One region of the Shewanella frigidimarina NCIMB 400 genome, then DNA from elsewhere that is predicted to be linked to it. Evidence: predicted binding sites of a transcription regulator. Region 1 holds the regulator's gene; the other holds the start of a gene.
What was found. The regulator MetJ, encoded in region 1, represses methionine synthesis genes. The targets are predictions, from matches to a motif close to TAGACGTCTAGACGTCTA.

Region 1 (5,365 bases):
TCCAATACGCATTCTTGGCCCAGCACAACGACGATGTACTTTTTGGGTCAATAAACTCACTTGAGCTTGCGGTACTAAGGTGACCAAACTTAATGCATCTTGATAAATCGGTTTGGCATCACGACTGAGTAGTCGGGCAAAACTGCGTCTAAAGTGATGAGCATCAGCACTGACTAATGCCACTAGGCCTAAGTCAGTTTGGGCACTCAACTCTTCAATCAAAAATTCGCTGCTGTATTGGTTAAGCAAAGCTTGCACTTGTTTTTGGCTTTCAAGCGTTAACGCCAACTCAAACTTATGCTGTGCTAGCGACCAATAAGCTAACGGCGTGATACCAGCTTTATCCAAAATGGCCAGTAACGGTTCAATATCTGCGTTCATTTTAAAACTAAACAACACCACTTCATTTAAGTTAGTGACCACAGGCGCACTCGCTGATGAACTCAGTGGCGCGATTAAAGTAAAGTCAGTGTGTGAAGCATAACTTGAGCGTACCGCTAAACTCACTTCAGTATTAAACAGTGGCTGTAAGGTACGAGAATGCAATACAGGAGAGCCTAGGCGCGCTAAGCGGTCAGCTTCGGCTAAGGACATACTCTTGAGTAATTTCGCATCATTAATTTTGTTAGGGTCGGCATTAAACACCCCTTCAACATCGGTCCAAATGGTTACACGATCAATGTCAGCTAAGCTGGCAATTAAGGTGGCACTAAAATCAGAACCATTGCGACCCAGTAATAAGGTATCGCCGTGGCGATTTGCGCATATAAAACCGGTGATCACTAAACGCTCTTGCGGGTGCAAGGCTAATAAGGCTTGTACCTTGTCACGAGACTCAGCGACTAAAATATTGGGTACGGCGCCTTCATCGGCAACCAAAATAGAGCACGCATCGACATGAGTCGCAGCTACGCCCATTTCTCGTAACAAAGCGGCCATTAAGCGCGCCGACCAACGTTCACCAAAACTCACCACTTGGTTTAATTGGTAATCGTTACGTTGCTCTAAAGATAATAAGCTGACTAACTGAGATTTGTCGGTAGACAAACGTTCGCGTAAATCACGCGCTTGCTCGTTTGACAATAATTGTTCAATTAACGTTTGCTGGTAACTGATCAGAATTTGCAGCTCTTCTTGCCACAACTGACCACTGTCACGCAGGCTCAATAATTTGTATAAGAAGTTAGTCGTTTTTCCGGCGGCGGATACCACAACTAAATCATCACTCTGACCATGCGTAAGTAGAATATGTGCAACACGGCGATAGCAATCTGCATCCGCTAAACTTGAACCACCAAACTTATGTAAATGACTTCGCGTCATTACTGACTCCTTAAACAACTACGACTTTTGTTGCGACTGCTAGACTTCTATTTTGAAACCAATAGTGTTGCAAGTGCATGTTTTGCTATTTTACCCAATTTGGTCGAAACCACAGCTAACTTAAACTCGAATTAAGCTGATTTTATCGCTGCAACAGCTGCTAGGCCTGCTTGAATATCGGTCAAGAGGTCATCTGCATCTTCAATACCGACAGATAGTCTCAATAAAGTCTCTTTAATACCAGCCTCTTGCCTTGCTTGTGGGTCCATTGCTCTATGGGTCATAGTGGCCGGAACGGCGACTAAACTTTCCACCCCGCCTAAACTTTCGGCAACACTAAACAACGACAGCGCCTTTAAAAATGCCACCACTTCCGCTTCGCCGCCGATTAACTCAAAACTTAACATAGCACCAAAGCCTTGTTGTTGTTTTGCCGCAATTTCGTGACCTGGATGGTCTTTTAAACCCGGATAATACACCTTTGCCACTACATCACTGGCGTTGAGTAACTCAACAATCTTTTGTGCGTTACGTTGATGCTCACGAATTCGTACCGCTAAAGTACGTAAGCCTCGCAAGGTTAAATAACTGTCAAATGCTGAACCCGTAAGCCCAAGAGTATTTGACCACCAATGTAACAACTCACCCACTTCAGGATCTTTAGCGACTACAGCCCCACCGACCACATCGCTATGACCATTGATGTATTTGGTGGTTGAGTGAATAACAATGTCTGCACCCAATAACAATGGCTGCTGTAATATCGGCGATAAAAAGGTGTTATCGACTGTTACTAACGCGCCAACGTCATGGCAAGCTTGGCTAATGGCAGCAATGTCGACCACGCGCAATAAAGGATTCGATGGCGTTTCTAACCACACCATTTTCGGTTTTTGAGCTATTGCTTTGCTCAGCGCTTGTGCGTCAGTTTGATCAACGACCAATAACTTAAATTGGCCTTTTTTGGCCAAGTTAGTGAATAAGCGGTAACTGCCACCATAACAATCGTGCGGCACAACCAATAAATCATCAGGACCAAGTAAGCTAGTCACCAATGTAATCGCGGCCATGCCGGTACATGTCACTACACCGGTTGCACCTTGTTCAAGTTTGGCGAGTGCGTCGCCTAAAATACATCGAGTAGGGTTACCCGAGCGACTGTAATCAAACTCGCGCGGATTATTGTGGCCATCGAATGAATAATTGGTCGATAAATAAATCGGTGGCACGATAGCACCATGTTGTGTGTCTGTTTCAATACCTTGGCGAACGGCCAATGTGGCGCTTTGATGCTTAGTCATGGTTGACTCCTAAAATTTCACAAACACACAAAGAGATGTCTAGACGTCCAAATTTACCTAAGAGATCCCCATCCGTCAACCAAAATAGACGTTTAGACGTCTAAACATCAAGAAATCTATTTGCAATCGGGATTAAATAGTAGCAATAATTTGACTAGAGATTGTAACGGTTTAAAATCTGCAGCGTATTTATCGTTAAGGGTAAGTTAATGACTGAGTGGAATGGCGAATATATCAGCCCATATGCCGAGCACGGCAAAAAGAATGAACAAGTAAAAAAAATTACGGTTTCTATCCCTTTAAAAGTATTAAAAGTACTGACAGATGAGCGGACGCGTCGCCAGATAAATAATCTGCGCCATGCAACTAACAGTGAACTGCTATGCGAAGCATTTTTGCATGCGTACACCGGTCAACCATTACCTTATGACGGTGATCTTTCAAAAGATCAGCCTGATAGCATTCCAAGTGAAGCGAAAAAGTTAATGGATGATATGGGTATCGAGTGGGAAGAACTCGAATAATTCACTGATTAGTGATTACCTCACAAACTTTTAAACTGCCCTATAAAGAAGCAGTGATGTTTTAAAGAGAACTTATGATGTCATTTATCGATCCAACGACCTTGATACTGGCATCAATTATCGTGTTTTTTGGCGCGCTAACTCAAAGCTTAATTGGCTTTGGGTTAGCCGTTGTTGCAAGCCCGCTGCTGTATATTGTTAATCCTCAATTAGTTCCAGTTCCGATAATTGTTATGGGCTTTGCCATTTCTGCAATGACCTTGTTTAGAGAGCGTGGTCACTTACAATTTAATGGTTTGCAATATGCCTTACTCGGGCGAATTCCTGGGGGGTTTTTAGGCGCTGGATTATTGCTGTTTGCCCCACAAGCAATATTAGGCTTAGTGATTGCAGCTATTGTGTTTATTGCTGTTATTCTTAGTATCTTTCGCTTTAGCGCCCCCATCAATCGCCTCAGTTTATTTATCGCAGGGGTATTTTCGGGCATATTTGGCAATATCGCTGCCATCGGCGGTCCGCCAATGGCCATTTTGCTTGCAGGCCAAGACCCAAGTCAATTTAGAGCCGCTTTATCAGCCTTCTTCGTGTTTAGCTCATTAATAGCGCTAGCCATTTTAGCCATCGTAGGCTTAGTTGAAGTGAAGCATTTATGGCTATCACTGCTATTATTGCCTTCAGTCGTTGCTGGTTATCTTGTCTCGGGTAAGTTAATTGGTCGCGTTGATAAAGATAAAACCCGTATAGCCACATTAGTGTTATGTAGTATTAGTGCAACCGTGTTAGTTATTATGTCGACCAACACGTTAATGAGCTAATCAACTATTCTGCACCTGTAAACAAAACGAGCCATCAATGGGCTTGTTTTCTAACAATGATTAAAATCTTACCCTTCTATTTATCAAGCAGTCTATTTCTCACCTAAAAAACGCCATCAATAAGTATCAAAAAAAACCGTTTCACTTCCCCTAACAAACTCATTATCTATATGCAATAGATCCATATCACACTAGTTCATTAGATTTCTTTCAATTAACTTTTTTTCAATTAGATTTTTCTCATGGATATGATCTACTTCAAATTAACACTACCCACTTTTAGGTAACATTGTTTACAGCAAAGAAATAATTAAATGTTGTTAAGCACGACCCTAATAAGCCCGACAGAGGACAAAATGATGAACACATACATTAAAGTTGGTATCGCAGTTGCTATGGCATTATCACTTGGCACCCAAGTGATGGCCGCAGATGGTGGTAATCCTAAAAAAGGTAAGCACCTATACAAAAAAGAATGTAAAGCCTGCCACAGCGCTAACAGTGAAGGCCTTGAACTCACCCCAATGACTAAAACCATGAGCCAATGGGATCGTTTTTTCACCCGTGATAAGCACAAAGCTAAACCTGCCGTTTTTGAAGCCTTATCAGAAAAAGACCTGAAAGACATTCAACAGTTCTTATATGACCACGCCGCCGATTCAGACCAACCAGCTACCTGCGGCTAAATCATCAATGCTGAGTATCTTTTCGTTCTAAACGAAACATCAGCCAATAAACCAAACGAAAAAACTGTGAGGCTTAGCCTCAGGGATTCTGACACAAAAAATTTGCCAAATTGACCATGCTATTTGGCAAATAAAGGGGAGAAAGACCATGAGAACTCTCATCTCAATATTAGTGGCTAACGCGCTCTTTATGAGCGGCGCAAGCCTAGCAGCAGATACAGATGCACAAAAGATTGCCGATCTTAAACAACAACTGGTTACGATTAATGAAGATCTTGATTATTTAAATTCACGAGTTGATAAAACCGAGCGTCACACAGCTTTAGACAGAATAGCCATTACGGGTGATTTTAGAACTAAAGCACATTCATTACATTATCAAAACGTCACTTGGAACCCAGCCATGAACGTTAACTTTTCTGACTTTGGCGCTAAAGCCATGTCAGGAGCGTTTGGCGATCCAAATAGCGCTACCTCACCGTTAGGCCAAATGATGATGGCAAACCCTGATTTAGCCAGCGCGTTTCAAAGCGGTATGCTACAAGGTGTTATGCCAATGCTGTTAGGCCAGAAAACCCAACAAGACATTGATAACGATATATTTTACACCACGCGCTTACGCCTAAATATTGATGCGAAAGTGTGGGATAACGTCAGCTTTGCAGGACGTTTAACCATGTTTAAGAGCTGGGGAGACTCTGCTGGGGTTAAAGTAT
Region 2 (5,365 bases), 2.2 Mb from region 1:
GCGATTGCCATTGATAAGTTAGTAATTTTTTGAGAATCAATTTCGGCCTCTAAATTCAGTTTATTGATTGCCAATTGCTTTTCGAGCAGACGATTATTGAACTCAGCCACGGTAAGATTATGGTCTAATGATGAATTAACCACATCATTATTAATAATATTAGCAAAGTTCTTTTTTTGTAAATCGATGGTATCCAAAAGCTTATTCATACCAAGATTACTCGACCCATTGGCGTAATCAATAATGGCAGCAATCATCAATTTCAGTTCATTGGAATGGCCGTCATAAGTCGCCGAACCAGAAAATATTTCAGCATACTTAAAAGCTTTATTTGGTTGTTGTTGGCGAAAATAACTCAATGCCAACCATGCATGCGTGGCGTCGACAAAGTATTTTTCTTGGGTTGTATCTTGCACCGCTAATGCTCGTAAAAAATGATCAATACCTTCTTGAAATAAACCTTGGGCCCAACAGCTAATGCCAGTATTAAATTGATAGAAAAAATCAAAGTCAGCAAACTCTGGCGATTGTTCAACTAACTGCTGCATTTGGGCTAAATGGGCTTTATTTTCCACCCACATGGCCAATTTAATCGATTCACCCACCATGTTATGCAACATATTAAACATGTCTTGTTTATCTTGGGCTTGCTCCCAAAAGCCATAAGCTTTGTTAAAATATTCATAGGCTTTACGGTTTAAACCATTGTCACGATAGATAGCAGCGGTGGCATTAAATATCATCGCTTGGCGGCTCAGTCCTAATTGATGCTGTTGTGCTAACGCTAATGCTTCATTTAACCTTTTCAGACCTTCGCCAAAATCACTTGGTTTATTATAACAATACGCGCTTTGAGCTAACACTTCGGCCAAGATATCAACGTTTCCAAGCTGACGGGCTAATGTAATCGCCACTTCACGATCTGGGCAATAAACTTGGGTGTCGTTAGTTTGAAGGTAAAGTATGAATGAGCGTTCGAGATAGCTTTTGACCAGTTCTTGACTAAGAGGATGTGGTGTAAGTAATTTAATTGCCTGAGTATAACTGTCAATTGCCGCGACAAGATCACTGTTAACTTCTTGCTCTATTGCTAGCAAATGCAACAACTGGCCTTGCTGTTCAATCGGCCATTGAGCACTTTGTCGTAGCTGTTGTAGTAAAAAATCAATTCGTTGTTGTGGTAAGTTTAATGTGGCTAACTGTTGTTTGATATCAGTAATTGTTGCGCTATCACTATTGTTGCTAACATTGGCGCCATTCATTCCAGTGTCATTTGCATTAGCGTCACTGGCCCCCCAAGACATTAGCGGCCAGCTCATTGCACACACCAATAATATCATCAACTTGGTTTTAACCATTTAACCTCGACCTTACAATAAAAACATCTAAGTTTAACAATAGCTTTTATCGAAACGAAGTCAACGTTAAAACGCTGGTGAAACTATATTCAAATTTACTTTTTACTTTCCCATGGTGTTTTAGCATTCATATCAGACAAGTCATATGGCGTTAGCTGATAAACATAATAATTGAGCCAATTACTGACTAATAAGCTGCCATGACTATGCCAACGAACAATAGTATCTTGTGTGGGATCATCTTGACGGTAATAATTTTGTGGAATATCTGGATTGAGGCCTTCACCAACATCGCGCACATATTCTTCATTCAGTGTGTCTTTTTGGTACTCTGGGTGTCCCATAACAAACACATTATGATTATCACGACTCAGCACAATATACGCGCCAGCCTCGTCTGATTCAGCCAGTACTTCTAAATCTGGATGTTGACGAATTTGTTCAATATCCATTTCTGCAAATCGTGAGTGCGGTGCAAAAAACTCATCATCAAAACCACGCAATAGTGGGTGTGGGTCGCTGGTTCTACGATGATTAAATACACCTGAACGTTTATTAGCTAATAACTGACGATGTAAATCATAAAGATGATACAAACCGGCATGAGCTGCCCAGCATAGAAACAGCACCGAAGTGACATGTTGTTGTGACCAGTCAATAATTTCGCGAATGTGGTCCCAATACACAACATCTTTAAAATCAATTTGCCCTAACGGCGCGCCAGTAATAATCAAACCATCGTAATTGTTATTTCTGATGTCTTCAAAATCACGATAAAAGGTATTCATGTGATCCACTGATGTATGCTTTGATTCTTTATCATGAATGCGTAATAAATCGACCCCAACTTGCAAGGGCGTATTGCCCAGTAATCGCAATAACTGGGTTTCTGTTTCGATTTTATTAGGCATTAGATTCAAGATTAATACCCGCATTGGACGAATGTCCTGATTAGCAGCTCGGGTTTCAGACATCACAAAGATATTTTCTGACTCTAAAATACCTGCTGCAGGCAGGTTATCTGGAATTCGAACCGGCATACGTCTCACCTTTAGATTAATTAAATACATGTACCTGATTAACCAATGTTCGGTTAACCAACCAGCCTTTTCACAATAACGTTAATGTCTGTTATGTCACAGTTTCAACATTCAGTTTTTTGCTGAAAACCGTGGCCATCATCGAATGGCTACTGTCGCTTGCAAACATCATTAGCATGCTCACCCAGTCTACAACGCGGCAGAATGGCTTATTGTTAACGTTAATAGCGGTCAATCTGTTAGATAACCATCATACACTCGGATGGCTAGAAGTCTACACGTCTTAAGTTGAATTTTTTTCTTACTTGTTATCAACTGATGTTATTTCTATTATGAGTCATTATTTTTGATGAGATGAATCATGTCTACAGCGACAGCGATGATTATTGGTGCCAGCTCGCAACTGAGCCAAGCATTAGCCAGACAGTTATCTGCACAGCAAGTTTCGCTAGTGCTTTTTGTTAACGACCCTGAATCACTTAACGAGTTTAGTCAAAGTCTGCCAGGTGAAGTGAGTGTTTATCCGTTAGCGATTGATCAACCTGATACGCTAATTACACAGCTTAATACTGCTTGGACCAAACATAATGGCGCCCATTTGGTGATTGTTAATACTGGTGTCAATGACTACGACCCTTCTCTGCCTTGGGCAATTGATAAGCTCGCCATCGAAATTAACGTTATGGGATTTGCTGCTGCCAATAACTGTATTTTTAAATTAATGTGCGATCAAGGTTATGGCCAACTAGCCGCCATTAACTCAATAGCCGGTCAACGTGGAGGCCCTAATGTGGCTTATCATGCCTCCAAAGCCTTTGCTGAAAATTACCTGCAAGGCTTGAGTATGCATGCGCAACGATTGAAGCTGCCTATTACCATTAGTGATATTCAATTAGGGTTATTTGATAAAGCCGTTCATTTGAATACACAACTGCTCCTGTCGCCTATCGATAAAGTGGCTAAACAAATCATCACGGCATTACAAAAAGGCAAACGGCGAGTTTATGTCACTAAACGCTGGCGTGTTGTCGCTTGGATAAATCGTTTATTACCAGAGTACATTTACAATACCCGCCATTGGAAACCGCGTAAAAAGTCTCAATAAACGCCATCAACAAAAACAGGAACCCGCAGGTTCCTGTTTTTCATATTCTTGTTTCTTCTCTAACGTATTTTACGCTAGCTTAAAAAGTATAACCGATGCTGACCATGTAAACCCAAGGATCAATGTCGGTATCAACCACAACATGGTCTGCCCCCATGTCAAAGCTCACATCCGTTGAAATTTGTGCGTACCAAACAGACGCGTTAACTAACCATTTTTTGTCAATTTGATAATCAAGTCCAACTTGAGCTGCAACGCCCCAAGAGTTAGATAAGCTCAAATTATCTAAGCCAAGATCTTTCGCTTCTTGAGTAAATTCACTGTCATAGAAGTTAGTAAAGTTAATCCCTAAACCAATATAGGGACGTAAAGCAGACTGTGAATCACCAAAGTAATATTGCGCTACCAGCGTTGGAGGCAATTGCTTTGAATCGGCTATTTTACCGAGTTCACCCAGTGACACATCGTGACTAAAAGGCGATGCGGCTAATAATTCAATGCCCAAATTATCAGTTAGCATATAACCAAAATTTAACCCTAATTGGACATCATTATCCACGCCAAATTCAGCAATATTTGCGACTACTGGGCTTGACTCATTTGGAGCAACCATCGCAACACCAGCACGAACTATAATATCACCAGCTTGATGGGCCGCAGCACCAAATGAAAAACCAGCAGTTAATAAAGAAGCAACAACTAAACTTAGGGTAATTTTCTTATTCATTTTTTAACACTCCTTGGCAATGACAACTAGATGCAATTCTGTGCATCCTCAACATTTGCGGTTAACCTACTGAAGTTAATCGCTAACATCATTGATTTAGATCAACAAAACACCAGTACTACTATAGAGGTACCTAATTAGATGCTAGGCTGTTGATTTGGATCACAAAACGAGAGCGTATAGAGATGAAAGAGGTATTTAACAGTTAGGTTTTGTGAGGTTGATCAAGCGAATTTTTGATGATGACTATTCTGTAACCAATAGTTTGGAGTAATGTATTAACCATCCCTTTTGGGACACGCGATGATTAAAAATAGCCTTGTCACGCTTTGGATTTGGACTTAACGACAAATCAAACAAACAGGATAACCCAAACACACTCGTCACCTGTAATTGAAACTCAGCGGATGTTAGGTCATCAATTGAAGCTAATTTCACTCCAATAGCCGTCTGTTTTTCTGGCCAAAATGACATGGCATCAGCACAAGAAATATAGGGCATATCACCATTTCTAAGGTGCATTCTGGCTTGATTTTTCACCGACCATGGCAGAGCTATCTGCTTAACGAGTAAAGCTTCAATCGCCTGGTCTTCTGCAGAAGATGGGTTGTTATCACGCCAGTAAATGACATCAATGTCGTTTAAGGGCTGTGAGGTCATGCTGTGCAAATTATCCCAAATCAAATTGCGTATAAAACCCGCGCTAATTAACCAGTCGGTGATCCCTTGTTGTTGCATCACTTTCTGGCACACCATTAACGCAGCCAGTCTGGTTTCATCTTGTTGCAACCACAGCCACAACAAAGACAATCGTTTAGCCTGTCCTTGTTGTAACTGATCAATGGCCACTTGATTTAACTGGGGCGGATTAAACTGGTGCTGATTAAACAAGGGCAGATTAAACAAAGTTTGATTATGTCGCGTCATGCTGTTGTTCTGGCGCAGCATCAACAAATGCAGGTAACTTATGGCACTCATCCCAAATTCTGACAATATTAGGATACGCAGCAAGCTCTAGATTAAAACGTTTGGCATTATACACTTGCGGGATCAGACAAATATCGGCCAGCGAAGGAGTATCACCAAAACAGAAACGTCCAGAATATCGACTTAACTGCTGTTCTAAAGCAGCAAA

Region 2: a site for MetJ is predicted at 2,666-2,683, ahead of metA (homoserine O-acetyltransferase MetA). Genes of this name have one in related genera too.

The regions. Positions count from the first base shown of each region.
Region 1 is NC_008345.1:4,218,876-4,224,240, forward strand. Features, by position in the region: gene SFRI_RS18255 (bifunctional aspartate kinase/homoserine dehydrogenase II) at 1-1,323, opposite strand, end outside; gene metB (cystathionine gamma-synthase) at 1,455-2,624, opposite strand; gene metJ (met regulon transcriptional regulator MetJ) at 2,834-3,148, shown strand; gene SFRI_RS18270 (sulfite exporter TauE/SafE family protein) at 3,223-3,963, shown strand; gene SFRI_RS18275 (c-type cytochrome) at 4,320-4,649, shown strand; gene SFRI_RS18280 (DUF3373 domain-containing protein) at 4,798-5,365, shown strand, end outside.
Region 2 is NC_008345.1:1,586,716-1,592,080, reverse strand. Features, by position in the region: gene SFRI_RS06870 (GGDEF domain-containing protein) at 1-1,358, opposite strand, end outside; gene metA (homoserine O-acetyltransferase MetA) at 1,454-2,398, opposite strand; gene SFRI_RS06860 (SDR family NAD(P)-dependent oxidoreductase) at 2,760-3,503, shown strand; gene ompW (outer membrane protein OmpW) at 3,583-4,230, opposite strand; gene SFRI_RS06850 (nucleotidyltransferase family protein) at 4,477-5,157, opposite strand; gene maiA (maleylacetoacetate isomerase) at 5,144-5,365, opposite strand, start outside.